DNA from 2 places in the Exiguobacterium sp. s95 genome. Region 2 is predicted to be linked to the other one. Evidence: riboswitches for the same ligand, from Rfam matches in the RefSeq annotation. Region 2 holds a riboswitch; the other holds the start of a gene.
What was found. Region 2 has a riboswitch for cyclic di-GMP ahead of KNP99_RS12180 (glycoside hydrolase family 191 protein). Riboswitches for the same ligand answer to the same signal wherever they lie in the genome.

Region 1: another riboswitch for cyclic di-GMP. It lies ahead of KNP99_RS12710 (hypothetical protein); the one in region 2 lies ahead of KNP99_RS12180 (glycoside hydrolase family 191 protein).

Annotation. Positions count from the first base shown of each region.
Region 1 is NZ_JACSMM010000009.1:8,166-24,068, reverse strand. It holds gene groL (chaperonin GroEL) at 1-1,369, opposite strand, end outside; gene groES (co-chaperone GroES) at 1,389-1,673, opposite strand; gene KNP99_RS12720 (CPBP family intramembrane glutamic endopeptidase) at 1,894-2,586, shown strand; gene KNP99_RS12715 (DUF4305 domain-containing protein) at 2,608-2,841, shown strand; cyclic di-GMP riboswitch class I at 3,265-3,348, shown strand; gene KNP99_RS12710 (hypothetical protein) at 3,374-4,165, shown strand; gene KNP99_RS12705 (NAD(P)/FAD-dependent oxidoreductase) at 4,246-5,301, opposite strand; gene KNP99_RS12700 (ABC transporter ATP-binding protein) at 5,485-6,276, shown strand; gene KNP99_RS12695 (iron-hydroxamate ABC transporter substrate-binding protein) at 6,281-7,192, shown strand; gene KNP99_RS12690 (FecCD family ABC transporter permease) at 7,263-8,264, shown strand; gene KNP99_RS12685 (FecCD family ABC transporter permease) at 8,261-9,268, shown strand; gene KNP99_RS12680 (hypothetical protein) at 9,365-9,850, opposite strand; gene KNP99_RS12675 (hypothetical protein) at 9,865-10,341, opposite strand; gene KNP99_RS12670 (hypothetical protein) at 10,368-10,835, opposite strand; gene KNP99_RS12665 (hypothetical protein) at 10,840-11,319, opposite strand; gene KNP99_RS12660 (hypothetical protein) at 11,421-11,579, opposite strand; tRNA gene KNP99_RS12655 (tRNA-Ala) at 11,751-11,823, opposite strand; gene tatC (twin-arginine translocase subunit TatC) at 11,931-12,710, opposite strand; gene KNP99_RS12645 (twin-arginine translocase TatA/TatE family subunit) at 12,718-12,921, opposite strand; gene KNP99_RS12640 (redox-sensing transcriptional repressor Rex) at 12,921-13,580, opposite strand; gene KNP99_RS12635 (ABC-F family ATP-binding cassette domain-containing protein) at 13,749-15,650, shown strand; gene KNP99_RS12630 (hypothetical protein) at 15,650-15,903, shown strand, end outside.
Region 2 is NZ_JACSMM010000008.1:35,613-51,515, forward strand. It holds partial or broken gene KNP99_RS12165 (transposase) at 16-132, shown strand; gene KNP99_RS12170 (Ig-like domain-containing protein) at 494-5,347, shown strand; gene KNP99_RS12175 (hypothetical protein) at 5,546-7,960, shown strand; gene KNP99_RS12180 (glycoside hydrolase family 191 protein) at 8,392-9,183, opposite strand; cyclic di-GMP riboswitch class I at 9,291-9,375, opposite strand; gene KNP99_RS12185 (hypothetical protein) at 9,455-10,681, shown strand; gene KNP99_RS12190 (hypothetical protein) at 10,678-11,586, shown strand; gene KNP99_RS12195 (DUF2194 domain-containing protein) at 11,583-13,421, shown strand; gene pelF (GT4 family glycosyltransferase PelF) at 13,418-14,836, shown strand; gene pelG (exopolysaccharide Pel transporter PelG) at 14,817-15,903, shown strand, end outside.

The sequences.
Region 1 (15,903 bases), on a different contig from region 2:
CGTTTTCCGCGATTTGACGGAGTGGTGCTTCGAGCGCACGAAGGACGATGTTGACGCCTGTCGCTTCGTCGCCTGTTGAGACAGCAAGAATCGATTCGACGGCTTTCGTCACGTGAATAAAGGCTGTTCCCCCACCGGCAACGATTCCTTCTTCGACGGCTGCACGTGTCGCATTCAGTGCATCTTCAATCCGGAGCTTGCGTTCTTTCAGTTCCGTTTCTGTTGCTGCTCCGACTTTGACGACAGCTACGCCGCCCGCGAGTTTCGCAAGACGCTCTTGCAGTTTTTCACGGTCGAAGTCGCTTGACGTTTCTTCGATTTGCGCACGGATGGCGCCGACACGTGCTTCGATTGAATCACTGTGTCCGTGTCCTTCGACGATCGTCGTGTTGTCTTTTGAGACGACGACTTTCGACGCACGGCCGAGTTGCATGATTTGTGTTTCTTTCAAATCAAGACCGAGCTCTTCTGTGATCAACTCTGCCCCTGTGACGATCGAGATGTCTTCGAGCATCGCTTTACGGCGGTCACCGAAGCCTGGTGCTTTCACCGCAACCGCGTTGAACGTACCACGGAGTTTGTTGACGACGAGTGTCGCGAGTGCTTCGCCTTCGACGTCTTCCGCGATGATTAAGAGCGGTTTATTTTGTTGGACGACTTGCTCGAGGACCGGCAAGATTTCCTGGATGTTCGAGATTTTTTTATCTGTGACTAAGATGTACGGGTTCTCAAGCACCGCTTCCATCTTGTCGGAATCCGTGATCATGTATGGTGACGCGTATCCACGGTCGAACTGCATCCCTTCAACGACGTCGAGTTCTGTCGTGAAGCCGCGTGACTCTTCGATCGTGATGACACCGTCCTGACCGACACGTTCCATTGCTTCTGCGATCAATTGACCGACTTCTTCGTCAGCAGCTGAAATCGCCGCAACTTGTGCGATCGCTTCTTTGCCTTCGATCGGTTTTGCGATGGCGTGGAGCTCTTCGACGGCACGGCGGACCGCTTTTTCGATTCCTTTACGGATGACCATCGGGTTCGCACCCGCTGTGACGTTTTTGAGTCCTTCACGGATCATCGCTTGTGCGAGGACTGTCGCTGTTGTCGTACCATCCCCTGCGATTTCGTTCGTTTTCGACGCAACTTCTGCGACGAGTTTCGCACCCATATTTTCAAAGTGGTCTTCGAGTTCGATTTCTTTTGCGATCGTCACACCATCGTTCGTGATGAGTGGTGAACCGAATTTACGTTCGAGGACGACGTTGCGTCCTTTTGGTCCGATCGTCACTTTGACTGCGTCTGCTAATGCGTCGACACCGCGGAGCATCGCGCGGCGTGCTTCTTCACTGAATAAGATATCTTTTGCCATGACTGAAATCCCCCTTTTATTATTGTGCTACTGCTAAAATATCGCTTTCGCGTAAGATTAAGTATTCATTGCCATCGACTTTGACTTCTGACCCGGCATACTGTGCGTAGATGACATGGTCGCCGACGTTCACTTCAAGTGGTACACGTACACCCTGCTCTGTCACACGGCCTGTACCGACAGCGATGACTTTACCCTCTTGTGGCTTTTCTTTCGCTGACCCAGGAAGAACGATTCCTCCGAGTGTTGTTTCTTCTTTTTTAACGACTTCGATCACGATGCGATCACCAAGTGGTTTTAACATGCGAAACATCCTCCTTGAAAATGACTGTTTTTTAGCACTCACTTTAATGGAGTGCTAACATATTTTTATCTTAAACGGTTTTCAATCGAAATTCAACCCTGAACCCTTATCCGTTTTCCCGAAATCGCCATCTTTGAACCATCACCATTCGTGCGCCCGGCCTGTTTGTTTGTTACAATCGGGACAGTACCTTCAATACAAAGGAGTTGTGTCCCGACCGATGAAAAATTCCGTCAATCTGCCGTTCAACATGGCTGATAAGTGGCAAATCCGTCACATCATTCCGATTGTGATTTATTTGATCGTCCAGCTCGTACCGGCAACATTCCCGAGCTTTCTCTCAAAAAGCCAAATTCCGGGTGTCCTCGGCTGGTGGCTTGCGATTGGCTTTACCGTTGCCGTCATCGTCTCGTTCTTCTGTCTTCGTCCTGACTGGCAGAAGTGGAAAGCAGAGGGCAATCAGACGGATCCGATCGACACATTAAAGTGGATTGGGATCGGAATCGTGTTGCTTTACGCCTTACTGATTAGCGTCAACCTTCTTGATGCCTGGATGTCTGGTGGACTCGAAAACGTCGCGAAATCACAAAATACGGATGACATCATGAAAGCAATCCAAGTCATCCCGATTTTACAGCTGATGGTCGTCTTACTCGGACCGATCATGGAAGAATTTTTATTCCGCCACATTATGTTCGGGAACTTGTCGACAAAACTGAACTTCGTCTTCAGCTTCGTTCTCAGTGGTGTTATCTTCGGGTTCATCCACGGAGACAACAAGTTTTTGATTTATGTCGCAATGAGTTTTGTTTTCTCACTCGTCTTCGTCAAAACGCGCCGCATCATAGCACCGATTGCGATTCACGTTTTCAATAACGGAATTGTCGTACTCGCACTCTATGCAATGACTTAACTTAGGAAAGGTAGTGTTTTCATGCGCCAAGGCTCAAACTTCATGGCATTATTTTATGCCCTGTTCGGTATTCTCTTCATGTACCTCGCGTACAGCAACTCGATCGAGGCAGGAACCGTCTTTAACTTTTGGACGATTCTGTTGACACTGTTCGCAGCGATCGACTTTTACCGTCTTTACTTGATTTTCCGCTTCCGGATGGCTGCGAAGAAGATGATTGAGAAGGAACAAAACAAAAAAAATGATAAAGAATAAGTAACCTGTCCGCCTCTTGACCGATTCAGTTCGTGAAAGGGCGGATTTTTTTGTCTCTTGCTCACTGTATCCTTATGGAAAATCAGGCGAACAGTTTTTTAGACGCGCTATCGTCAGCTTGTTCCCGTTTCGAAATAATCGAAGTGACAAAAAAGAGTTACTTCTCGTGACTCCTACGGGAAAAAGCGCAAGACCACTTGCGCTGTCAGAGGCAAGTAAGACCCTGCTTCTTGTTCGCTAGAATCAAGAAGCAACGGCTTACGCCTCGCCCGAGGAAAGCACGGGAAAAAAACTCGTTTCGAAAAACCGCTCTTTCGAATGTTACCCCCGCGAATGGAACATATATTTTACTGACTCATTATCAAAAACCCTTATCTATCCATAGAAACAAATCACTTATACTGAAGATACGGTTCTTCACCGGAATCGAACGGGCAAACCCACAGAAATGTGGTGACGCAAAACTATAGGGGCTACCGCTTCAAGCTATGCTTGCCAGTTACCGAAGTTCACAAAAGGAGACTACGTTCACATGAAAAAAATCAATTATGTCGTTACTGCCGGTCTTGCTTATGCGTTGATGCTGACGCCGCTCGGCTCAATCGATGCCAAGAGTAAAACATCGAAGCATGACCGCAACAAGAACGGAATCCATGACAGCTGGGAAAAGAAGTACAAGCTTAAAGGGAAAAAACTTGCGCAGCAAGATACGGATCATGACGGCTTAAGCAACTACACCGAATATAAGCTCAAACTCAATCCACGGAAGAAAGACAGCGACCGCGATAAGATCAGCGACGCACATGAAGATACGGACCGTGATGGCTTAACTAACGACATCGAACTCGAGCTTGGGACAAAACCATATAAACGGGATTCTGATGGTGATGGAATTCTCGATGGCAAAGAACGCAACAAGGCCGGTCACCGCTATGAAGATATGCTGAAAAAAATGAAGATTGCTCTCGCGACAGAGACGACGCAAAGTCAGATTAAATACCAGTTTAAAAAGAAGAAGAGTCAGCTGCGTGTCAAAACGAATGACGCAACGGTCGATGAAACCCGTGTCCGCCAATTGATTCAGTTCATCGAGTCACATCCGAAGATGACGGAAGAGGAATTACGGGCACAACTCGTCAGCTTATTCGCTCTCTCTGGTTCTTACGAGTTGGAGATTGAACTCGAGTACTTCGATCACGAAGAAACGAAATCAGAGCACCGTCACGTTGAAGAAGACGAGCAAGACGATGATCAAGGTCAGGACGAAGATGATGATTCAGATGATGACTCGGACGACGAGCATGAAGATGAAGATGAAGATTAATCCTTAAACAAAAAAAACACCTGCTCTAAAGACGACCGACGTCCATGTGACGAGGGGCGATCTTTAAGACAGGTGTTTTTTTACTTTTCGTTGACCATTTCTTGAATCAATTCACGGTTCCGTTTTTTGAAAACTTCATTGTGGGATGAGACCATCGCGACTTTGGCAGCATCCGGTTCAATGAACTGCTTCGCCCGGTTGACGGCGTTTGCCGCGTCCTGGAATGTACCCGAAATCAAGTTCACCTTGCCGTCATGCGTCAAAATATCTCCTGCTGCATACAATCCCGGTACACTTGATTCGCTCGACGCGTTACCGGCGATGTAAAAGTCGTCGACTTGTTTGATGTCGAGTTCCGAGTTCGCGAGCAACTCTGCTTCCCGTTCGTAGCCATGGTTGATGATGACTTCATCGACGTCAACGATGTTTGTCACGTCCGTCGCACAATCAATCAATTCGACGGACGCAATCCGGTGGTGATCGTCGCTTGCGATCAACTTATGAATCGTCGTGTTGAGGAGACAGACGGCTGAGCTTCGGACGAGTTGGTCGACTTGTGCCTCGTGACCTGTGAAACAGTCTTTCCGGTATGTGACGTAAACTTTTTTCGCAATCGGTTCGAGCTCGTTCGCCCAGTCGATCGCTGAGTTACCGCCACCTGAAATCAGGACCGTCTTATCTTTAAACCGCTCAATCGATTTGACGGTATAGTTCAAGTTCGACACTTCGTACCGTTCGGCCCCTTCAATCTTCAGTTTTTGGGGATTGAGTATCCCGCCGCCGACAGCGACGATGACTGTCTTCGAATAATGAATTTCTCCCGACTCCGCTTCGAGGACGAAGTTTCCGAAGACGTCTTTTGCGATTGAAATGATTTTTTCATTCAGGTGCACGGACGGATTAAACGTTAAGCCTTGTTCGACGAGTTGCTCGATCAGCTTCGCTCCGGTAATGGGTGGCTGTCCCCCGACATCCCAAATCATCTTCTCCGGATAAACATGAATCTTGCCACCAAGCTCTGCCTGGTATTCAATGATTTTCGTCTTCATCCCGCGTAATCCGCTATAGAAAGTCGAGTATAACCCGGCCGGGCCTCCACCAATTACCGTTACATCAAACAATTCCTGCTGTTCCATCTCACTCACTCCTCGCTCTCGACTACGACTGATTATCATTCTCATTCCCAATGATAACGTGAACATCTCTTGAAGACAAGAAAAAATGTTGACAGCGTTTTTATGAGACTGGTATGGTTAGGGAGACGATAGTGATAATCATTATCAATGAAAACAGCTTTAAACGAGAAGGAGCCTCTGCGTATGGTACGTCTAGCAACAGAAGAAATCAGTATCGGATACGGAGATCGTACCATCGTCAAAGACTTGACGGTTCAGATTCCGGATCGGCAAATCACGACAATCATCGGTGCGAATGGTTGCGGTAAATCGACCTTATTGAAAGCGATGACCCGGATCATCCCCCATCAGTCTGGTCGTGCCCTGCTTGACGGTCTCGATATTGCGAAGGAAAGTACAAAGCTGCTTGCCCGGAAAATGGCGATCCTGCCTCAGACACCGGAAAGTGCAAGCGGTCTAACGGTCGCAGAGCTCGTCTCATACGGTCGTTTTCCTTATCAAAAAGGATTTGGTCGTTTAACGAAACATGATTACGAGATCATTGACTGGGCGTTAGAGGCAACGGATACGACGGCATTCAAACACCGTCCGGTCGACGCCTTGTCCGGTGGTCAACGGCAACGCGTCTGGATTGCGATGGCGCTGGCGCAGGAGACGGATATCATCTTCCTCGATGAGCCGACGACTTACCTTGATCTCGCCCACCAGCTCGAAGTCCTCGAGCTGCTCGAGCATCTCAACCGGACGGAAGGCCGGACGATCGTCATGGTGTTACATGATTTAAATCAGGCCGCCCGTTTCGCCGACTACATCATCGCGATGAAAGAAGGCGAAGTCGTCAAAGCCGGAACGTGCGAGGAAGTCATTTCGCATGACGTCTTAAAAGAAGTATTTCATATCGATGCCGAAATCGGTCGTGATCCACGGACGAATAAGCCGATGTGTGTCACTTACAACTTAATCAAGGGAGATTAACCACATGAAGAAACTAGTACTCTTACCGATTTTATTACTCTTAGCACTCGTCATCGCCGCCTGCGGCAATACAGATAAAACAGAAGATACGTCTTCCGATACGAAAAAAGAAACGATCACCTATAAATCGGAAGAAGGTGACGTCGAAGTCCCGGCTGATCCGAAACGCGTCGTCGTCCTTGCCGGTTTCGCCGGAAACGTCATGGCACTCGACGTCCCACTCGTCGGTGTCGATTCGTGGTCAAAATCGAATCCGAAGTTTGATTTGAAAGACGTCCAGGAAGTATCAGAAGAAAACGTCGAAAAAGTCATCGAACTCGAACCCGATCTCATCATCGGCTACAATACAACGAAAAACATCGATAAATTTAAAGAAATCGCTCCAACCGTCACGTACACGTACGGCAAAGTTGACTATTTGACACAACATATCGAAATCGGTAAATTGCTCAATAAAGAACAAGAAGCACGCGATTGGGTCAAAGACTTCCAAACACGCGCAGCGGACGCCGGAACAGAGATTAAAGCTAAAATCGGTGACGATGCGACGGTCTCTGTCATCGAAAGCTTCGATAAACAGCTTTACGTCTTCGGCGACAACTGGGGACGTGGTACAGAAATCCTCTACCAGGAAATGAAATTGAAGATGCCGGAAAAAGTTACGGAAATGGCCTTAAAAGACGGCTATTACGCGCTATCACCGGAAGTCTTACCTGAATATGCAGGGGATTACCTCATCTTCAGTAAGACGGCAGAAGCAGATAACTCGTTTACAGAAACAGACACATACAAAAATATTCCTGCTGTTAAAAACAACCACGTCTTCGAAGTCGATTCGAAAGAATTTTACTTCAATGATCCATTGACGCTCGAACGTCAGCTCGAGTTCTTCAAGAAAAGTTTCCTTGGCGCGTAACAAAAATAAGGAGGGAACCGATTTTTCGGTCCCTCCTTTTTGACTATCTAATGAAAGTGAGACGATAACTATGTCATCCGGTCGATTCCCGTTCGGACTGAAAATCACGTTCGGTTTACTCCTGTTCGTCGTCATGTTCTGGATCTCGATGACGTTCGGTGCCGCCGACACGACGATACGTGAGGTCTGGAACGCTTTGACGTTCGGTCCCTTGAACGGTAAAGCAAAAATCATTCAGGAAATCCGGTTACCGCGCGAAGTCGCTGCGATGCTGGTCGGGGCTGCACTCGGTGTCTCCGGTGCGATCATGCAGGCGATGACACGTAATCCCCTTGCCGATCCCGGACTGCTTGGGCTGACAGCAGGCGCGAACGCGGCCCTTGCTCTTGCGCTCGTCTTCATTCCCGGTATCAATTACTACGGCATCATGCTCGCGTGTTTCCTTGGAGCAGCAGCCGGTGCCCTACTTGTCTTCGGGATCGGTGCCTCAAAACGTGGCGGGTTTTCACCACTTCGAATCGTCCTCGCCGGGGCCGCGATTTCTGCTTTTTTATACGCAATCGCAGAAGGGGTCGGCATTTACTTCAAAATCGCTCAAGACGTCTCGCAATGGACATCCGGCGGGCTGATTGGAACGACCTGGGGGCAACTGCAAATCATCACCCCCGTCATCTTGATCGGCATCGCGATTGCGATGATCTACTCACGTCAATTAACGATTTTAAGCTTATCAGAAGAAGTCGCACTCGGGCTCGGGCAAAACATCACCCGGATTAAAGGTGTACTCTACGTCGTCGTCATCCTGCTCGCCGGGGCCGCCGTTGCTTTAGTCGGTAACATGGCATTCATCGGCTTGATGATTCCGCACATCGTCCGCGCAATCGTCGGCACCGATTACCGCTTCATCCTCCCGATGACCGCCGTCTTCGGTGCAACGTTCATGTTACTCGCGGACACGATTGGCCGGACGCTGTATGCTCCATACGAAACACCGGTCGTTGCGATCGTCTCGATGCTCGGGCTGCCGTTCTTCTTACTCATCGTCCGCAAAGGAGGTCGTGCGTTCTCATGATTGAAACATCGCTCCGCCGCCGTCAGCGGTTGATCTTTATCGTCTTTAGTCTGTTATTGCTCGGAACGATCATCATCAGTATCGGGCTTGGGCCCGCCTCCCTCTCGTACGACCGGCTTCTGCCGACACTGTTCGGTCAAGGCTCGTTCAAAGAAGAGTTTGTTTTGTTCTCACTCCGCCTGCCGCGGATTTTAATCACGGTACTCGCCGGCATGGCACTCGCCTTATCCGGTGCGATTCTTCAGGGCATCACCCGCAACGAACTCGCAGATCCCGGCATCATCGGTATCAATACAGGTGCTGGTGTCGCCATCGCCGCCTTCTTCCTTTACTTCCCGGTCGATGTCGGTGCGTTCATCTATGGGTTACCGGTTGCTGCCTTCATCGGGGCATTGATCACAGCGATTGCCATTTATGCCTTATCGTATGACCGTGTCCGTGGTCTGCAACCGATTCGTCTGATTTTGACCGGGGTCGGATTCTCGATGGCGTTATCCGGCATCATGGTCGTCCTGATTTCATCCGCGCGCCGTGAGAAGGTCGACTTCATCGCCAAATGGCTCGCCGGGAACATCTGGGGAACGGACTGGACATTCGTCTACGCGTTATTGCCTTGGCTGCTTATTCTCGTACCGTTTACGTTTTATAAGGCAAACAAACTCAATCTGCTGGCGCTGAATGAACCGGTTGCGATCGGCGTCGGCGTCGCGATTGAAAAGGAGCGCATCCAACTGTTACTCGCCGCTGTCGCACTCGCTGCATCCGCCGTTTCTGTAACAGGCGGGATCGCCTTCATCGGTTTGATGGCGCCCCATATCGCGCGCGCCCTCGTCGGTCCAAGGCATCAACTGTTCTTACCGATCGCCGTTTTGATTGGCGGATGGTTACTCGTCCTCGCCGATACGATTGGTCGGAACGTCGCTGACCCGCAAGGCATCCCGGCAGGAATCGTCGTTGCGATCATCGGTGCTCCTTACTTCATTTATTTGCTGTCAAAAAAATAACCTCTACATGATGCGGTCACAACTAAAAACGCAAGAAGTAGGCGAATCCGGAATCCGCCGCCTTCTTGCGTTTTTTTGTTGCTCTAAGATGACCAGTCAATATTTGATTCGTTTTTCTTCCCGTTCCGCCCGGATCAATTCCTGTTCTGATAAGTGTGTCGGATCGAGTCGTTTAATCCGTTTATCGACAATTCGGTCCAATGACAGCACCGTTAGGAAAAAGACAAGGAACGGTCCGATGTATTCGGGACGCGCTACGTAGGGCGTGATGATTTGCCCCAGGACGACGACCAGTACTTCGATGATACTGATCAATATATACGGTAGTCCGAGATGATCCCAGGCCTCAAGCCCGTCAAACCGCTTCTTGAAATAGCGGTACTTCAGGAATCGGACGATCCATTGATAGGACAACAAAGGGACTAACAAAAAATACTGAAACGATGATTCTGTCAGATGCCAATCGTCTGTTAAAAAGAGAAATACAAACAATACCAGTCCAAACAAGACCGTTTGAATGTAACGTGCCTGTTTTGAAAATCGGATATAATCCATTTTCCGCTCGCGTTGCATGCTCTCCATCGTCTGCCTCCTCGTTACATCCCGATTCCTTCGCCCGTCGGATGACGGTGTTCGATTCCTTTTCGGTCCGGTGTCTCAAGCAAATCCATTTTATCGAGCTTCGTTACCGTCCGGTCCGTCCAATTTTGAAATTGCAGCATCCCTGAAATCCACAACATTAGCGGAAACAGATAGCCCCACTGTCCAAGGTGCGGGGCGACAACTGCGGCACCCGCAATAAAGACCGCTTCGAGTAAAGTGATCCCACCAAACATTAGACTGACTGATCGCGCCTGTACCTTCGACCGAACTAACAGAACGGATTGGATCACTCGCTGCATGCCATTATAGGCGAGTAACGGCGTAAGAATCAAAAATCCAACTGCTGAATCCGTCAGGTGCCCGCTTCCGGAGAAGAACAGCACCGCAAAAAATACGCCCGCAATTACATACGTCCGGATTTGCCGGCTGATTTTTGTCCATTTTTGATACGTGCTTAAAGTGTTTCTCATCCGTTCACTCCTCTTGTGTGTTTCGCTTACTTACGGTAACGCTCAATCTCACGCATCGTGACGAATGCCGGATCCAGTTGTTTCGCTTGTTTGTTCAATTGGGACACAATCAAATAGGCGACGATGATCGACACAAGAAAGACCGTAAAAGAAATACCGGCGTATTGTGGAAAAACAGTCCCCACATAAAGTGTAAGGATCGGGATGAACGAACCGATCATCGACACACGTGCCACTTTCAAGACCGTCTTTTTATAGACGTCCTTCGCGAGGCGTTGCTTTAAAATCCGCAGACGAATGATTTCTCTAAGTGCGTTAGCCAAACAGAATACCGTAATCGCAAATAAGGAGAACAGCCCTGTTTCCCGAAAACCCGGGATGAACCAACCAGCAAGCGCAAGCAGCAGAACCGGAACCGGCACCAGATGCTGAATCCTTTTTAATGGCGGTCCCAGTAATTTCAACCGTGTATTTTTTTCAATCAATGTACTCACCCTGTCACTCCTCCACTTCTTTAACATTCGCATGAATTTCTTTATCACTGACGAAGTCGGGATCGCCTGACCGGGCAATCTTTTTAAACAACCAGTCCGTTATGTAATAGACCGGTGCGAGGATGATCAGCATCCAAAGGGCAATTTTCCAGATCGACATCTCTTTCGTCTCAAGTATCACGGTGTACAGCGAACCGTACAGGACGAATTGAGTCCCGAGCCACAGCAACGATTGGTTCGTCACTTGGTCGCTTGAGAGATAGCGCGCCAGGATTTTTCGTTTTTCGAGTCGAAACGGGAGATCAAACACGAGAAAGACAAGCGGTAACAGACTCAAATACATGGTCGTGCTGAAGATTTCCGTGAATGTGCCGATTGTCGCCATCAAGGCAGCGATGACCCAACTCTTATTCTGCAATTGATTTTTTTCGATATAAGCAACCGTCAACGCCTGTAATCGTTCCTCTCGGAGCGTTTGTTCCATCCTGAAATGCCCTCCCTCGTTTCAACTGTCTATACTGTCATATACTTACAGTTTACCAGTTATGTTTCAAAAAAAAAGAAACTTCCTTAAAAAAGGAGTTTCTAGGCTGAAACTTGAATGATGAGATAGATGACGCTATACGCAACAATTGCTAACGGAATCAGTGCCACACCAATCAACCAACCGTTCTTATCACGGATTCCGAGATACAGAACAAGACAGCCGACGATGAAGGCAATTAACGTCGTAAATGGATTCATAATGCTTCCCCCTCTTGATTACCTATTAAGAAATTTCCCATTCCCTCAAAAGGATAAACACAGAAAACGACTTCAATCGGTTCATCAACATTATCCAGGCTGTAAGCTTCTGTTTTGCCGCCACCACTATAACAAAAAACACCACTCGGCAAATGCCAAGTGATGTACATATGGAGACTATCGGGCTCGAACCGACGACCTTTTGGCTGCCAGCCAAACGCTCTCCCAGCTGAGCTAAGCCCCCTCATATTCTTGTAATCAGTATAAACCATATCGATTCACTTTTTCAATATAAAAAGAGCGCTTCCAAACAAAAACCTCTCCGTCGCCGAAACGACCGAGAGGAGACTGTTACTTATTCAACTCACGCATCAAATCCGCTTGCCGTTCAAGCTCCGCCTGTTGCTCAAGAATCAGTACTTTTTTGTACGTCCGGGCTGAAATCATGATGCTGATTTCATAGAGGACGAACAACGGTACCGAAATCATCAGATGTGACGTCACATCCGGTGGTGAGATTAAAGCCGCGATGACAAACAGCGCAAAGTACGCATATTTCCGATTTTTCCGCATGAACAATGGCGTCACGAGTCCAAGACGAGTCAAGAACATCGTCACGACCGGCAATTGGAACAAGATACCGAACGGAATCGTCAGCCGGATTAAGAAACTGAAATAGTTTTCGACCCCGATGACTTGCTCGATGCCGAGCTCTTGCCCAAGTTCCGTCGATACTTTGAGTAGAAACGGAAGTAACCAAAAATAAGAGAACGCGATTCCGGACAAAAATAAGAAAAACGTGACCGGAATATACGTCAAGGTCGCTTTCTGTTCCTGTTCGAATAAACCGGGTCGGATGAACGCCCATAGCTGGTACATCCAAAATGGTGAAGCCAGGACGACCGCGATGATGAACGCTAAATTCAAGTACAACATCAGGGGATCGGCCACATTAAAGGCATTCAATCCGATGCCGAGCTCTTTCAAGTCTGACTGCAGAAAACGCACGAGCGGTCGGACGAGCGGAAAGGCCGCGGCGAACAAGACGACGACGATGATGAGTGACCAGACGATCCGCTTGCGCAACTCGTCTAGATGCGATGTCACACTCTGTTCTTGATCAATCGCCATAATTTAATCACTTCTCTTTCGATTCATCCTTTTTGTCTTTATCATCGTCCATGATGCCGTTTGTCGCACTCTTGAACTCTTTTAACGTCTGACCGGCAGCACGACCGAGCTCCGGTAACTTTTTCGGCCCGAAGATGATTAAGGCGACGGCACCGATTAAGGCGATGCTTCCTGGTCCAATACCGAGTGTGAACGGGATTAAGTTTTCCATTATGATTTCACTCCTTCAGCTGATTGCGAATAATGCTTCATGAAATAAACTAGTGACTGCAACTCGATCGACAAATCGATGTGATGGACCCGAACATGGGCCGGTACGTTCAACCGCGCCGGTGTAAAGTTCAGAATTCCGGTCACACCATACTCAACTAACTCATCCGCTACTGACTGTGCGAACTGGGATGGGACCGTCAAGATGGCGACATCAACCTTGTTCGCTTCGATTTGCTCTTTCATGTCAGAGACATGATAGATAGGAACGTCTTGCGTCGTTGTTCCGACCTTGTTTTCGTCCGCATCAAACGCAACGACTATCCGAGTACTATTATTCTTTAAAAAGTTATAATTTGCAAACGCCGTTCCGAGATGTCCGACCCCGACAAGTGCCACATTCGTGACTTCATCCTGATTCAGTGTCTTTCGGAAAAACGTCAATAGATGTTGTACGTTGTAACCGTATCCTTTTTTCCCTAACGCCCCAAAGTAGGAAAAATCGCGGCGGATCGTCGCTGAATCGACTTTGACCGCTTCACTGAGCTCTGCTGAAGAGACGCGCAGCTTGCCTGAGTTATAAAGACTCTGAATGAAACGATAATATAACGGCAGTCGTTTCGCCGTCGCTTGTGGTATTTTTGTGTCTGGCCCATTCATACTGCAGTTCCCCCTTCGACCACGTTCTGACGTGGCACCCAAATCAATGCAAAGAATTCTATTCTCTTTGATTGTAAACCACTTCACATAGACTAACAAATAATATATTCCACGGGACTCCTGCGTTTTTTTCATGATAGACTAAAGGGTGGAAGGATGGATGTTTTTATGATTCTCTTACAAGTGAACCAACTATCAAAATCATTCGGTGTTGAGCCGATTTTAGACAATATTAAACTCGAAGTGCAGGAGCGGGACCGGATTGCGCTCGTCGGACGAAATGGTGCCGGAAAATCAACACTTTTAAAAATCATCGCCGGAGAGCTCAGTCATGACTCTGGTGAGATCATGAAGAGTAAGGAAGTGAAAATCGGTTACCTCGCCCAGGACAGTGGTCTTGAGTCGAATGAAACGATTTGGAATGAAATGTTGACCGTGTTCGAGCATCTGCAAGAGCAGGAACGTTCGCTCCGTCGGATGGAGATTGAGATGGGGATGGACCATATCTTGAATGATGCTGTTGCTTACGACCGTCTGTTGAAAACATACGATCAGGCACAACATGACTTCTCGGACGCCGGCGGTTACCAGTTCGAAGCCAACATCCGCTCCGTCCTGCACGGGATGCGTTTTTATCCGGACGATTATTCACGCCGGATCCAGACGCTATCCGGTGGACAACGGACGCGACTCGCACTGGCGAAGATGTTGCTCCAGGCACCTGAGCTGTTGATTCTTGACGAGCCGACGAACCACCTCGACATCGATACACTCTCTTGGCTCGAAAGTTATCTGGCTGGTTACCGTGGAGCGGTCTTGATCGTCTCCCATGACCGTTACTTCCTCGACCAGGTCGTCAACGTCGTCTATGAATTGTCACGGAACGTCTGCCGGAAGTTTACCGGCAACTACACGAAGTACTTGGAACAAAAGGCAGCACTGTATGAACAAGAGATGAAGCAGTTCGAACAGCAACAGGAAGACATCGCGAAGATGCAAGACTTCATCCAGCGTAACATCGCACGGGCGACGACGACGAAACGCGCACAAAGCGTCCGCAAACGTCTTGAAAAAGTCGACCGGATTGATCGTCCGGATGGGGATGAACGCAGCACCGTTCTGTCGTTCCCGATTGAAAAACAAAGTGGGAACGATGTGTTACAAGTCACGCAACTCGCGGTCGGCTATGAAGAAGCCGTCTCAAAAGGCATCACGTTCCGCTTACAACGCGGCGAATCCCTCGCCCTCGTTGGTCCGAACGGAATCGGAAAATCAACGTTACTGAAAGTTCTTGTCAACCGGATTAAACCGTTATTCGGTGAACATCGTTTCGGGACCGGCGTTTCCGTCGGCTACTACGATCAGGAGCAGGCCGAGCTCAACGACCGCAACCGGGTCATCGATGAAATTTGGAACGAGTGGCCGTTGATGCGGGAACAACAAGTCCGGTCCGTCCTCGGTCAATTCCTGTTCAGTGGTGATGATGTCTTTAAACTTGTCCACGAATTATCCGGCGGCGAGCGCGGACGCCTCGCCCTCGCGAAGTTAAAATTACGCAAAACGAACGTCCTCATTCTCGATGAGCCGACCAATCACCTCGATCTTGATTCGAAGATGGTGCTTGAGAACGCACTTGTCGACTATGAAGGCACGCTCCTGTTCGTCTCCCACGACCGTTACTTCATCGACCGGGTTGCGACACGCGTCATCGAGATGAATCCGGACGGTGTGACGGATTATCTCGGCGACTACTCTTACTATATGGAGAAGAAGGCCGAGAAAGAAGAAATCGCCCGCCTCGAAGCAGAGGAAGAAAAAGCAATCAAAGTCGCTGCTTCGAAAAGCATCGACAAAGATGCGCAAAAAGAAGAACGAAAAAAGAAACAACAGCTCGAACAACTCGAACAAGACATCGAACGGTTGGAAACACGATCAACTGAAATCGAACAACTGCTTTGCGAACCGGAAGTCTTCAACGATATTCCGAAGGCGACGGCGCTGTCGGCAGAACGGGATCAGATTGATACGGACCTCCTCGAACTGATGGAACGATGGGAGAATTTCCACTAATGCGCTCGAAAAGTTATGTCATCAACCTCGTTCAAGGGTTATTGTCCGGGGTGCTCTATTTCGTTCCGATGTATGCCGACTACGTGTCGGCCTTCATCCGGCCGGATGCCTTTAATGCCGTCGTCCTGTTGTTCATCCTCATCTCGTGCATGATCGGCCTCGTGATTAAGACGTGGAGTGGTCTCTTCATCAGCCTCTTATCCGGATTAATCTGTACGTTGCTGACGACCCAGATGTTCGTTGAACTGAATGA
Region 2 (15,903 bases):
TGCGTCAATAGTCTATCGAACGAGGAAATGGAAGGAACAGAGAATAAGATTAAACTCATCAAACGTCATGGTTATGGCTACCGAAACCTGGAGCAATTCTTTTTGAAATCGTATCTCGAACGTAGTCGTTAAATAGCAATCATATCTTATGGTAAAAATACTAAAAATGTAATATTAAATATTAAATATTAAATTAACCTTTTTAGGAATGAAAATAAAAAGGTTAATCAAATCAATTTTATTCTTAATTGATTTTGTATAATTTCAGCTTTTTACGATTTTCGTAGTTCGAAGAAACTTGCATATTTAGCTGATGATACACGGATTACAAGAATTTTTATTTAAGGTGAATAAGTGATTTTTTATATAGAATCCTATCAAAATAAACAAATAGTAGAATCGATTATTCATTTGATTTGAAATAAAAGGAAACCATAATTTTCTGTGGTAAATTAATCTTTGGGATTATTTATATAAAGATGGAGGAGTCTAGTTGAAAGCTTATTATTCAGGATTGGTTTTAGCCGTTGGTTTTACATTACTTGGGTGGACACATACTGTATCTGCAGTAGAACAAGAGCAGATTAAACGGGTGATTGTTCAAGTTAAAGGAACAGATATGGGAGAAATAGAAGGAGATATTGTCTCTTCTAAAAAAAATCGAAAGCAGACGATTCTTCAGGTCGAGGTACCGGAAGGAACTTCGACATCTTCTTTCATTAAAGAACTTAAACAAGAAGACAACGTATTGCGTGTTGAAGAAGATCGATTGCTAGATTTGACGTATTTACCAAATGACTATTACTTTTATTCACAGTCTCATCATCAAAATATACATTCGGAAGAAGCCTGGAATCGGTCAATGGGAGCTAATGTGACAGTTGCGGTTTTGGATAATGGAATTGATATGAATCATGAAGATCTTTCGAACAAGATTACGGATCCTTATGACGTGGTCTATGATTCTCCTTATACACTGACGAGTGGCGATCACGGAACACACGTTGCAGGTATCGTCGGCAGTTCTATCGATAACTATTACGGAGGGGCGGGTGTTGCGCCATATGCAACCATCATGCCGATTGATGTCTTTGCTGGAACATCTGCTTACACCTCTGATGTTATTGAGGGAGTGTATCGCGCGGTTGATCATGGGGCGAATATCATCAATATGAGTCTTGGAAACTATTATTACAGTTCATTTTTCCAAGACGCGATTACCTACGCCTATAATCGCGACGTATTAGTTATCGCAGCAGCCGGAAACGATGCAACGAGTTCGGCACATTATCCGTCCTCCTATGACCATGTCATCTCTGTTGGTTCGACTACATCAACGGATGAACGGTCTTATTTCTCGAACTTTGGGTCGAATATTGACATTACAGCACCGGGAAGCAGTATTTATTCTACGACTCCTTACAATTCATACAGCTATTACAGCGGGACATCGATGGCTTCGCCAGTTGTCGCGGGTGTTGCGGCTCTTGTGAAATCAGCCGATTATAGTATGTCAGTCGACTCTATTACAGATCGATTGATAAGTACAGCCGACGATTTAGGTGACGCCGGTCGTGACGATTACTTTGGCTATGGACGTGTCAATGCGAAGTCAGCTCTTCATATTCAAGACTTGTCCTATGTCTCGGTAAATGAGGTGTCGGATTCGTCTGATTATATTACGGGATACCTCCCATCGAACAATGGATATGGTAGTATTTATGTCTTTAGCAATTACAATGGAGTATATAATGGATTGATCGCATACGGTTCAGGCATATCAGGAGGAGACTTGTTCTCGTTACCGGTCTCACGCATGCCTGCCGGCACAGAATTACGTGTTGTTTTTGCGGACTACTACGGAAATTCCAGTCCGACCACGTACACCACTGTGGTAGATCGAACGGCACCTAACGCACCATCACTAGGAGCAATGTCGGATCAAACCGAATACGCATACGGATATACAGAACCGAATACATACGTTCAAGTCGAATCGTCTTATCAAGGCTTTGTGACTAGTGGCTATTCCGACTACTACGGTCAATTTAATTTCTATGTTGGAAAACAACCGGCAGGGTCAAATCTCTCTGTGTTTGCGATGGACGCATCAGGTAATCGAAGCGAAACAAGTACGATTACAGTTTCAGATCAGACCGCACCAATCATTTCAAATGTAAATGAAGTGACGGATCAGTCGACAAGTGTGTCTGGTATGACGGAGGCATATGCTAGTGTTTCTGTCTTTAATGACAACAATGAATTACTCGGTACTGTGTATGCAGATGAATCGGGTTCATTTAATGTACCAATCAAGCGTCAAGCGAACGGACAAGGATTATATGTCCTTGCGACAGATCATTCTGGAAATACAAGTACGAGATTCAATGTGCTCGTCGTGGATCGCACTCCACCTAATATCGGTAGTGTGGAACAAGTTGGTGATTCAACTACTGAGGTCAAAGGTGTCGGTGAAGCGAACGTGACCGTTGAAGTAAAAAACACGAGCAAACAATTGCTTGGTCACTCAACATCGGATGCGAACGGCAATTTCGCCGTTACAATACCAAAACAGACAAAAGGAACTACATTGTATGTGACGGCTATTGATGCAGCAGGCAATACAAGTAAACGCTTCACGATTTCCGTTATCGATAATACATTGCCGATTATCAGTGGACTATCTGAAGTCTCAGACCGTATGAACACGATTACAGGCCAGACAGAAGTTGGAAGCTTCGTCGAGCTGACGAATGAAGCGAAAAAGACAATCGCTCAAGGTTATACGGATGAGAAAGGAAACTTCTCCTTAATCATTGAAAAACAAAAAGCAGGGACTATCTTGTATTTACTCGCGACAGATGAAGCCGGTAATATCGGTAATAAGAAGAAACTGACCGTACTCGATAAAAAGGCACCTGTCATCACGAAAGTAGAAGAAGTGTCTGATCAATCTACAGTGGTTAAAGGAATCACTGAAGCAAATGCAACAATCATTCTTAAAAAAGAGAACAAAGAAGTGGTTCGTGGAACGTCAGATACGAAAGGTATATTTAATTTGACGATTCCAAAACAGCTTGCCAAAGTCAAGCTAGTCCTAACGGCAACAGATACAGCAAATAACATCAGTAATGAGAAAACAATTACCGTTATTGACAAAACAGCACCAACAGCACCACAAGTCAGTGAAGTGTCGGATCGCTCGACTGTAATCACTGGGAAAGCGGAAGCGCAGAGTACTGTCATCGTGTCTGTTGATCAAACAGAGAAGTGGCGGACCACTACTCTTGCGAATGGAATGTTCAGCATATCGGTTGAGAAATTAACTGCGAATGCAATCTTGGAAGTGACGGCTGTCGATGAAGCGAAAAACATCAGTGTAGTTACGAAAGTCACGGTCAAAGACCGGACGGCACCAGCTCAACCGAACGTCAATGAAATATCGGACCGTTCGACGACAGTCACGGGAACGACTGAGAAAAAGGCTAAAGTCATCCTGCAAAAAAACAAAGAAGAACTGGCACGGGCGACAGCGGATGCTACGGGACAATTCACGGTGACGGTACCGAAGCAAACGGCCGGAACAGAATTTGTAATCATTGCTCAGGATGAGGCGGGCAATGCAAGTACACCACTCAGCATCCTCGTCATCGATAAAACGGCACCGGCACAACCGACTATCGAGCCGATGACGGATCTCCTTGATACCGTCAAAGGAAAAGCCGAAGTCGGTAGCACGGTCACGGTTAAAAACGGATCGGTACTGCTGGGACAAGTGACGACAAAAGAAGACGGTACGTATGCCATCATCGTTGGCAAACAAAAAGCAGATACTATATTGTCTGTAACAAGCACGGATAAATCAGGGAATGTCAGTCAGGCGGTCGAGACGAAAGTACTCGACCAGACGGCACCTGCTGTTCCAGTCGTGACAGAAGTAACGGATCAGTCGACTTCTGTTAAAGGAAAAGCTGAAGCTGGCTCTGCGGTAGCGGTGAAAGCCGGGACGACGGAACTGGTAAAAGGAACAGCGGATAAAAACGGCGCATTTACGGTCGTCATTCCAAAACAAAAAGCGGGAACACTGCTGTTCATCACCAGTACGGATGCGGCAGGTAACATCAGTAAAACGATTGAAGTTAAAGTACTCGACCGGACGTCACCGCTTGCACCGACACTTTCTGAAGTGACGGATCAAACAACTGTAATTTTAGGGAAGGCCGAAGCAGACGCCGTGATTTCTGTTACGGTAGGGTTGAAGGAAGTAGGCAAAACGGTCGCCGGGAAAGACGGAGCGTTTAAAGTAACGATTCCAAAGCAGGCAGCAGGGACGACCTTGACGATGACTGCAACAGATGGAGCAGGAAACGTCAGTCCGACTGTCACAACGCTTGTAGCTGATAAAACGGCACCAACGCTCCAGGTCAATCAGATCACTAATCGTTCTATTCTCATCACAGGAACGACTGAAGCGAAAGCCAAAATCCAACTGACTTATGCTGCCAAAACGATGGAAACGACAGCTGATGCAACCGGTAAGTTCAGCTTTACGATTAAAGCAGTGAAAACAAACGAAGAGTTCAGCTTTACGGCATCAGATAGCCTGGGAAATAAAAGTGATATCCTAAAAATGAAAGTGACCGATGCGACGCTGCCTGTTCTTAAAGGCGCGACGGATGTGACGCTTGAAGCAGGGATAGTCTTTGATACAAAACGCAATATCACGGCAACGGATGAAACGGACGGAGACCTCACCAAGTCCATCTTAATTGCCGGGACATTCGACAGTAAGAAACCTGGACTTTACAGTCTGACGTACAGCGTAAAAGACCGGGCAGGGAATGAAGCGAAGATGATTCGGCGCATTACGGTCAAAGATACGGTTAAACCGGTTCTGTCAGGTGTGACGAATCAGTCGATCAATCTGAATAGTACGTTTGATTCGAAAAAAGGCATCACTGCGAAAGATAACATCGACGGAGACTTGACGAAGAGGATTCAAGTGTCAGGCAGTGTCAATCTGAAGAAGGTCGGCGCGTATACTTTGACTTATAAAGTCGTGGACCGTTCAGGAAACACGGCGACTCTGGTTCGTAAAATCACGGTCAAAGATAACGTGAAACCAGTCATTACAGGAGCGAAATCAAAAACGATTAAGTACAAATCGACCTTCAATCCGAAGACAGGCGTCACAGCAAAAGATAATGTCGACGGTTCGTTGACGAAATCCATCAAAGTAAAAGGAAGTGTCAACACAAAACGTAAGGGCATATATGCCTTAACGTATACAGTAAAGGATAAAGCAGGAAACAATACTAGTGTGAAAATTAAAATCACAGTGAAGTAAATGTGATGTTCAAAAAGATAGTGACTCCTTCTAAAAAGGAGCACTATCTTTTCATTTCTTGAAATTTAGATGGTGTCTGTCGAATGAAATTATAGAAAAATATAATTAAAAATTGGTTGGCTTTAAGACCATAGAAATCGAAAAAAATTTTAGCATATTAACAGAGTATTTTTAATTTAATTCTGGGGGAATCATAGTATGTGTAATTTTAATAAAGCAATAAAGAATGTAACTCTCCTGTTAGGAATCTGTATTGTCCTATTTTGTCTGCAAACCAAAGTGAATGCAGCGGAGTCTCAATTCTCTCTTCTTCCATTTGAACAAAAAGATCAGGTGATTTATGGAAAAATTCAACCGAATGATGAAGCACATCTTCAGTTCAATCATCAACTTTTTACAGTGAAAAGTAATACGAAGGGGGAGTTCTCTCTTAAACTTAAACAACCAGTAGGAAACGAATCCGTCGTTTTATTTCAGAAAGACAAAGATGGATTTGAACAAAAGACGACTGTACAGCTCGCTACGGATTTCAATACAGACGATTTAAATACGAATAGCATCGTTCCACCTTCGTACCTAGGAATTCAAGACAACCAATTTATTTTCGTAAGCCATTCTTCGTACAGGATATACGTGATTTACGAGGGTAAAACTTATTCTGGATTAGGTTCGTTATTGGTTCCAAAAAATAAGTCAAACGAATTGAAATTTTTTGGACAAGATGATTCACATGAATTTGGTGAAAAAAGTAAACTTGTTGTGAAGCAAGTGAACGAAACTGAATCATTAAAGATCAACTCGTTTGATGTTGAAGGGTCACGATTAAAAGGAACGGCTTGGCCCTATGGACATTTAAAAATAGTAGATAAAGAGGGGAATACCAAACAAGATATTGAACTAGAAGCAGACGGAAACATTGATATTCATATTCCATTGTCCTCTTATGAGTTAGAGGAGGGAACCTCTTTTACTATACAAGATGCGCAATCACCCGTTCCCTTGTTCAACCAAACGATTCAAATCTCCTCATTCATACCTAGTAAAGAGAAGGCAGTCTATTTCTCACATGACGTCAGAAGTAATACAGTCATTGGGAAAACCTATAGTGATGCGCAAGTTCAATTGGACAAACAAACCTGTTCATCACCCGATACATCGGGCATGTTTACATGTTCTCTTGCTATTTCAGAAGACCCGACACATCAATTAACAGTCATCCCAAAAGGAAAACCAGCTGTATCCGTATTTTTCGATACCGATTTCAATACAGATGCCTTTCCATTTTCATTATCGCAATCCTTGTCTTCTAACAATGCAGAATTAAATGGTACGACTCTTTCGAACAAAGAATTCAAAATCGAAGCAAGTAACGGCCTGTCGATAAACTTTAATTCGGATGCGACAGGTGAAATTAAGCTAAAGCTCCCAAATGCATATAATCTGAGCTATCAAGTATTCCTAAAAAGGAAGAATGGCAACTATCACCTAATCAAATCCATTAATGTAGACGATGAGCGAAAAATTCCTGAGCCAGTGTTAAAAGTTCAAAACGGTGAATTGGTTATTTTTAATCCCATGTATGAAAAAGATGCGCATTTACAAGCGGAGTTGTTGATTGAAAAACCTAACGGAGAATGGGATTTAAAACAATTGACGTTTGATCGGTGGATGCAGGAACTGAAAAGCATTAATGTCACAGAAATCCAAGACGGTGATCACTATACGTTAACGTTATTTAAAAAACAAAACGATCCGAATTCACGTGCTATAAAAGGGATATTCAAACGTATCGTGAAACCGAAGTATGATTTGAAACAAAGTAATGCATTAACTTTGGTTGGACGAACAGATCCGTTTGCTAAAGTTAAGATTAACTTCTCAGTCTTCAGAAACTATGAATCCTCTTATATTATGCCTAGAAACTACGAAGCAAAAGCAGATGGAAAAGGAAACTTTCAAATCAGTCTAAATCAAAAACAAGCTTTTAGAATTGATTACAGTGCAAGTATCGATTCAACGATAACGAGTGAGGACGGCTTAAAAAAGGACTACTATTATCAAACCATTGGAGATAGTACATCACCTCGCATTCAACTAGCATCGAAATATATCGCAGACTCAGATCCCGCATTCAATTTACTCTCAGATGATCGATTGAAGAAAATCGAAATTAAATATTTTTCGAACAATAAGTTGATTACAGAAAAGGTAGTTTCACCTGTAAAATATCTAAGCTTTATTTACACTCCTAAAAAACAAACTACTTACAAAGAGAACGCGATCAACAAAATTATGGTTCGTGCCACAAACGTCAGTCAACAGACTTCGTTGTGGTCGACCTTTAAGGTGACGAGTACAGCTTTTCCAAAGGTTCAATTGAAAAAAGTGTATATCGGAGATAAAGAAATCCACGGGAAAATTTCCGTCAAAAAATCATTTGAGTTGCTTGCCAATGATAAAAAATACGTTGTCAAACCCTCATCAAGTGGGACGTTTAAAGTTAAGTTAAAATCACCTATTAAAAAAGGAACGAAGACAATTAAAGTCATCTTAAAAAATGATGTTGATGATAAGAAGACGCTGACAGAAAAAGTATTGACCAGTAAAAAATAATTTAGATTCTTTATTAAGTCGTCAATTGATGTTCTCAAGATATATTTAATCAATAGACATATCTCAACACACGGTGTAGCGATTTTAAGTTCTGGAAAATACTCAGGAATGAACTCGGTCGTGTAAAGCGCATTAAGAAGGAACGGGCGAGGTTCAAAAAAATGTTTGTTTAAGGGTGTACTAATACTATTTTCATTTGCTCAAAAATAATAGATCGAGTTAGTTCATCTAAACTATTGTTTGTTTTTTACACAAGAAGAGGTCCAAGCGATAACCATCGCCTGGACCTCTTTTTGCGTTCGATGTTTCAATTCGTTGACCTGCCTCTGAAAAGTGACCGGTTTTGTTTTGTGCATCCTGTATAATTGTGTCATGCAGAAGCACTCAGAATTGGAATTGAGTAATCGGTTATGAGATTATATTCAAGTGGTTTAGAATTTATTGTAATTCAGCGTCTTGTTTGATTTTAAGTGAATGAACCCATTCTTTTTCGCGTACTTCGCACTTTTCGCACCTTGCTTAGAAGAAATCGTCAATGTCTTGATGTCTTCTTCTTCGTTCAACTCCTGAAGATCTGCCATCCGGTCTTTTGACCATTGGTCTTTTGCGACCGTCGAGTAGTTGAAGCTTTCCCACATGATGCCATCGATGTACGGGTACGTATGGTATTTTAATGTCCCGAAGCCCCAGTTTTGAATCAATGAGAGGTCCGCATGTTTCGTCTTGACGCTCTTTAAGAAGTTCGTCATCGCGACTTGCTGCTGCTCAAGAATCTTTGGTTGGTCGGCATGTTCGTTGTCGATGTCGCCGACTGTATCCAAGAAGACACCGTCGAGTCCTTTATTGACGACCTGCTTTTCGACTTCTTGCATGAGGACCGCTTGGTAATGCTTCGAGTTGATGTCCATTAAGTATGAATCCCACTCCGCGTAGTGGACACGTTGTCCATCACGGTGGAAGAAATCTGATTCCTTTAATTGCGCCATCAAGTCTGTGTTCCAGTTGTCGGCTTCCATCGTGTTGATGTAGCCGTAGACTTTCGTGCCGTACTTTTGAATTTCTGCGATTTGTTTCGCCGAGTAGAAGACCGGTTCGATGATCATGACATCGTACTTTTGCATCTTCTTGATTTTTGATTTCGTCGGTGCATCGTAGTAGACCTTATACGAGCTGACGGAATCGAGTGGATTCGTTGATTGAGCTTTGCCCGTGATTGGTGTCATTAGTAACACTCCTAAAAAAAGAATGCACAAAAAAGACGTCACGCGTTTGAGTGAGATAATACCCATGGTTAGTAGCCTCCTGATTTTTTATCAGAGAGCGGCTGCGGCATTGCAGACTGGCGATCGGTATCCGAAGATCGACGACCCATGTCTTTGCGCCCTTACTTTTCAGTAAGTTTGCCCTTCTCGATATTTAGTTGTAATTGCCTGTTTGACTAAATCTTACCACTGCTAACAAAAATGTAAATAACTATTTTAAGGAGAGTGTGCCATGATTTACACACAGCATAGAAATACAGTCAAATGGATAGAAATGCTAGCTAGTATTTTACTTATCGGTTTCTTTGACTATATGTTTAGCCTTTCGGTCTCGAATTGGGCGATTGATCCGTTAATCTTTTATATTTTATTGTTTGCCCTCCGCTATGGTCTGCTCGGAGCGTTCGTCAGTTTCACGATGACGATGCTGTACCACCTGTTTTTCCTGTCGGTCGAAGGATCAGACATTCTCTTATTTTTATACGACCGGACGGAACTGAGCTGGATCATCTTCCACTTCCTCGTCGCGATGGTCTGCGGGATTTTCAGCACCTCGTTCCAGGAACGTTATTTATCGTTACGGCTCCGCCACGAAGAAGTCGTCGAAGAAAACAACCACTTGCTCGAGACGGTCGAAAAGCTCCGACTGTCGCAGTCGACAATGCAAAAGAAGGTCCTCGACTCGGATCATACATTAACGAAAATCTACCAAGTCGGACTCGAGCTCGACCAAACGGCGGCCGACATCGTCCGCGATCGCCTCGTCGATGTCTTGAAACGTTCGTTCAAGGCAGAGAATCTTGCCATCTATCACGTCGATGCGTCCAAACGGACGTTACGACTCCACGTCCGGTTCGGTGAGAAAGAGGTCTTGCCGCAAACACTATTCATCGATCCGTCGACCGGCATCTATCAACGGATGTTCAAGACGAATGCGATTTCAATCCGGACGATGGACGAGACGGACGTCCCGTTACTGATCGCACCAATCCGCTACGACGGGAAGATTCAGGAAGTTGTCGTCATTCAGGCGATCGACTTCAACCGCCTGACGAGTTACGAGATGAACATCATGCAGTTGATTCTCGACTGGACCGGGACACGAATCGAAAAAGCGTTAACGATGGAATGGAATGCGTCGCGTGGTGATTTGATTGAAGGGACACGGATTTATCAAATCGAGCCATTCAATAAAAAAGTCGCACTCCAACAACACCGAGCTGAACAGTACGATCAGCCGTACAGTACGGTCGTCTTGCCGGTCGAACAGGTCCGGCTGTCGTTGATTGAAATGGAATTAATCCTACGCCAGTCGATGCGGGAAATCGACATCATCGGCTATGACGAGACGAATCAAATGCTCCACTTCCTCTTACCGGGAACACCGCAAGAGAACGCTGAAGGATTCAAGCAACGGATTAAAGAGTTGTTCGCACGAAAAGGAGGGAATCTTGGATGATTTTCTTCGTCCTGTTATTTTTTCTGATTCATGCCGTCATCGTCTTTCTCGTCACGAAACTGATCACGGCACGGATGGACCTGGCACAGCGCGGTCTCGTCAAGTGGATCGCCCTGATCTGTTATTTCGTCCCGTTGCTCGGTGAACTGTTCGGTCTCGTCAGTTGGCTGATCGCAAGACGATACGCGTCAGACAAGACGTTGCTCGACTACGATGACTACATCGAGTTCGACGTCGTCAACCTGGAAGGACTGCAACAACAGGCGGCCGACAACATCGACTTGGTGCCGATGGGCGAAGCGATGGCGATGGACGCGAAGGAACGGAAACAATCGATCGTCCGCTTGACGACGACATCGATTGCCGACTCCGGGAAGTATCTCCAGTTCGGGCTCGACCATGCCGACTCGGAGACGGTCCACTACGCCGCGACGGTCCGCAATACGTTATATGACCGGTACGAAGCGACGATTAAAAGTCGCGAGGAACAACTTAATCCGGGGCATGTCACGACGTATTACCACTTGATTGACGCCTTCGAAGCCTTCATCGAAAGTGGACTGCTCGACGACAGCATGCAAAAACGGATCTTTGATCGGTTCGGATCGTATTTACAAGACATGCGGATTCAGTATCCGACGGACGCGACGTGCTTGAAGGCGTGCGGCAAGCTCGCACTCGCAAAAGGCGACGTCGCGGACGGACTCGGCTACTATGAACGCTTGATCATGCACTACCCGGAGCAAGCGGACGGCTACCTGCTGGCAATCGAATATCACTTCACGAGAGGGGACTGGACGAAGTTGGCCCCGCTCGTGACACAACTAAAAACACACGTCGCACCGGACGACATTCCGGACGACAAACGCTACATTTTGGACCGGCTGGAAGGAGTGGAACTATGAAAAAATCGATCACGACCTACGTCGTCGCCGTCTTCGCGATTCTGCTCGTCACGATCGGCGTCGTCCAGTTGTTACGTCTTGATTATGGACATCGCCTGATTCCGACCGAGGAGACGCAACAAAAGACGTTTCAGACGATGTCGGGCAAGGAGGGACAGATGGACGGAGAACCGTTACAAGTCTATATCCATCAGGATAAAGGCGAGCTCTCAAAAAGTGTCTTGACGAACTTTAAATATGCACTGAAGTACGCGAAAGTCCCGTATACGAATATCTCAATCAAAGAAATCGAGCAATTGGAGCCGTCCGAGCGGACAGTGCTTGTCCTGTCCGGCGAGCATTCGCGCGACTGGCCGTATGAGACGATTCGTCAATTCGTTGAAGACGGCGGACGACTCTATATCGCGGGACGTTTCATCAATCAAGACTGGGCGGAGCTCGTCGGGGTGAAACAGTTCGGTGATTTCAAAGACGGCATCAACGGGTTGACCTTCAAGGAAGAAATCTTCCCTGGTTTCGTCGATTTGCCTGACTCGTCAAACTTGTTCGCCCACAGTATTGCCGACGTCGAGCTGCTACCGCAAGCGGACGTCAAAATCACGGCGTCCGGTGAACCGATTCTTTGGACATCACCGTACGGCAAGGGAACAGTCCTGTTCTGGAACACGACATCGCTCGCTGAGAAAAACTCACGCGGTTTAATGCTCCAGACGTTATCGTTATTGTTCCCGTCATTCGTCAGTCAACAGGCGGCGATCAAAGTGACGCATCTTGATGACTTCCCGTCACCGGTCCCCGGGAATACGAACGCCGCAATCGAGAAGACTTATAACCGGACGATCAAGGAGTTCTTTAAAGAAATCTGGTGGCGTGACATGAAACGAATCGCCGACGAACAAGATGTTACCTATACCGGGTTCATCATCGGCAGCTATAAGAATACGACGGAAGAGACGACGGAAGACTTGTCGGAGAAAATCCGCACCCCGATGCTCAACTATGGGCGGGGTCTGCTGAAGATGGGTGGCGAAATCGGACTGCACGGCTTTAATCACCAGCCACTCGTCGTCGCCGGTGAGACGCTTGACCCGAACCTCGGTTATATCCCGTGGAACAACCGTGATCAAATGGAGGAAGCATTAAAGAAAGTCATCGGGACGCACGACTATTACTTCCCGAACGAGTCGATTCAAAGTTATGTCCCGCCGTCGAACATCATCAATGAGACCGGTTTGACAGCACTCAACAATGTCTTTAAAGACAAGTTGATCGTCGCCTCACTCTACTCGGGTGATCCCTCGATGGGTAGCTATATCCAGGAGTTCGGACCGGATCCTGTCCATCAAAATCTGTATAACTTCCCGCGTATTTCGAGCGGCTACAACGAAACGGCAAACGATACGTTCGTCATGGCGGACGCCATCGCGAACTTCGGAATGTTTACCCACTTCATCCACCCGGATGACGTGCTAGACGAAGACCGGTCGAAAGGGAAGGGCTGGGCAGAGATGGAGAAGACGATGGAAGAGATGTTCCGCGACGTCAAGACGATGTATCCGTACCTCGAGAGCTTGACCCAGTACGAAGCGTATGAAAAATACGTCCAGTACCAACAGTCGGACATCAACGTCACCTATACGGACAAGACGATTGAAATCAACGGGACGAACATGTTGAAGCCATCGGTCATGCTCGTCCGTGTCGCTCCGGGTCAACACCTCAAGACAGGGACGTTCGATTTCGGGACGGTCCGCGCGCTTGCAGGCGAGACGTTGTATCAAGTCACGTTGACGAAAGCAACGGTCACGCTACCGATCGAGGAGGGAACAGAATGAAGATTGGTTTAGTCGTCGAAGGCAGCTATCCCTACGTCAGCGGTGGTGTCGCGAGCTGGGTCCACATGGTGATCCAGCAGATGCCGATGCATCAGTTTGAAATCATCGCCATCACACCGACGCAACTGACGGAAGCGGATTATAAATACAACTTACCGGACAATGTGATGGGTGTGACGAACTTATCACTCGATCTCAAATACGACCGTCCGAAACCGAAGCACGTCCTGTCGGCAGAACAAGGGCGGTTGATTCAACAATGGATGACGTTCCAACACGTCGAAGCCCCGGTCTTCCCGATCTTCGAACAAGCGGTCGGGACGTCGGAGCACTTCTTCGCGAGCCGGCTCTTCTTCGAACTCGTCAAGACGAGTTATGAGACGGAAAAACAATCCGGCTCATTTATCGATTACCTCTGGATGTGGCGGAGTATGTATACGCCGGTCCTCGAGTTACTGCAGGCGGAGTTACCGCAAGTCGACTTGATTCACTCGGCGTCGACCGGATATGCCGGACTCGTCGCGAGTGCGATCAAACAACGCCAAGGCGTGCCGTACATCTTGACGGAGCACGGCATCTACTCGCGGGAGCGGGAAGAGGAACTGTTACAAGCGACGTGGATCCCGGTCGAATACCGGGCGCACTGGATTCGCTTCTTCCACCATTTGTCGGCGGAAGCTTATCAGGAAGCGGATGACGTCATCACGCTGTTCGACCGCAACGGTGAACTGCAACAGGAACTCGGGGCACCAGCGGCGAAGCTGCGGATCATCCCGAACGGTATCGATGCCGTCCGTCTGTCGAGTTTACCGGTCGTCGAGAAGGGACCAATCCTGAAGATTGGTGCCATCGTCCGCGTCGTCCCAATCAAGGACATCAAGACGATGATTCATGCGGCGAAGGTCCTGCAAGAGATGGACGTCGCGTTCGAGCTAACGATCATGGGACCGCTCGACGAGGACGAGGAATATGCGACCGAGTGCCAACAGTTGATCGAACAGTTCGAACTTGATCCGTATGTGACGCTCGCCGGCAAGGTCGACATCGCCGCCTACTTGCCGACGTTTGACGTCTGCTTGTTGACGAGCATCTCGGAAGGGCAACCGCTCGCCGTCCTCGAAGGCATGGCAGCCGGTGTCCCGTGGATCGTGACCGATGTCGGGGCTTGCTCGGAATTGATTAACGGACGCGAAGACGACCCTTACGGACCAGCCGGGTTCGTCGTCCCGCCGGTCAATCCCGGACGGATTGCCGAGCGCTGTGCCTGGTTCGCTACGCATCGTGCGGATGCGAAAAAACTCGGGGAGAACGGCAAGAAACGGGCCTTGAAATACTATCAGACACACCAGTTCATCGCCGAGTATGTGGCACTTTATGAAGAGAGGGGGCTGGCATATGGCGGGCATCGGGTTTAAGCTCCAAAAGCTGTTCCAGGAAGATTATTTTTCAGCACGTCTGAAGGCGTACGCCTTCGCAGGGCTCGTCACATCCGGTCCCTGGTTGATCGTCATCGTCACGATTGCCTTGACGCAGTGGTTGACGACATACTTATCGATCGCTTCGTTCGAGGAACGGACGACGTTCAACTTAACGATTTCTTACTGCTTCATCTTTTCGCAAGTCATCCTCGGGATTCAGCAGCTCGTCGTCACGCGCTACCTCGCCGATTGTTTTTATGAGAAGCGCTACAAGGAAATCTTCCCGACGTTCATCGGGATGACGAAGATGACGATCGCGATTGCCGCCGTCTTCTACGTGGTTTTCCTGACGTTCTCCGAGTTGCCGTTCCTGTCGAACTTGTTGATTTTGATTCTCTTTTTGACGATCAACCTGATTTGGGTGCAGTTCTTATTCCTGAGTGCGGCGAAGTTTTATCAAGCCGTCGCCTACAGCTTTTTAGGGGGGGCGGCAGTGTCGATCATCTCTGTCCTCTTGATCGACCGCTTCTTAATGCCGTACTTGACGGCACCGTTCGCGACGAGCATGGCGTTGACGGCAGGCTTTACGCTCGGGATGCTCGTGACGTTGTTCGGTCTGTTCACGGCGATGTTGTTGACGTTCCCGAACCGGGAGACGAAAGATCCGTTTAGTTACCTCAGTTACTTCGACCGGCATCCGGCATTGTTTTGGACGAGCTTCCTCTACAACATCGGCGTCTGGGTCAGCAACTGGGTGATTTGGTTCTCGGAAGGCGGAGCCGTCCATCTCGGGACGTTCCGGTATCACCCCGTCTACGATACGGCGATCTTCCTCTCGTACTTGACGGTCATCCCGACGATGACGATCTTCGTCATCTCCGTCGAGACCCGTTTCTATGAGCGCTACCGTGTCTTTTACGGTTACGTCAATGAGGGCGGGACGCTCCAGCAAATCAACAAGGCTAAGGGGGCGATGTTGCTGATCTTACGGCAAGAGCTCCAGCGGCTCGTCCGCAACCAGGGACTGTTCACGTTGTTCGTCCTGATTTTTGCCTCGACCTTGC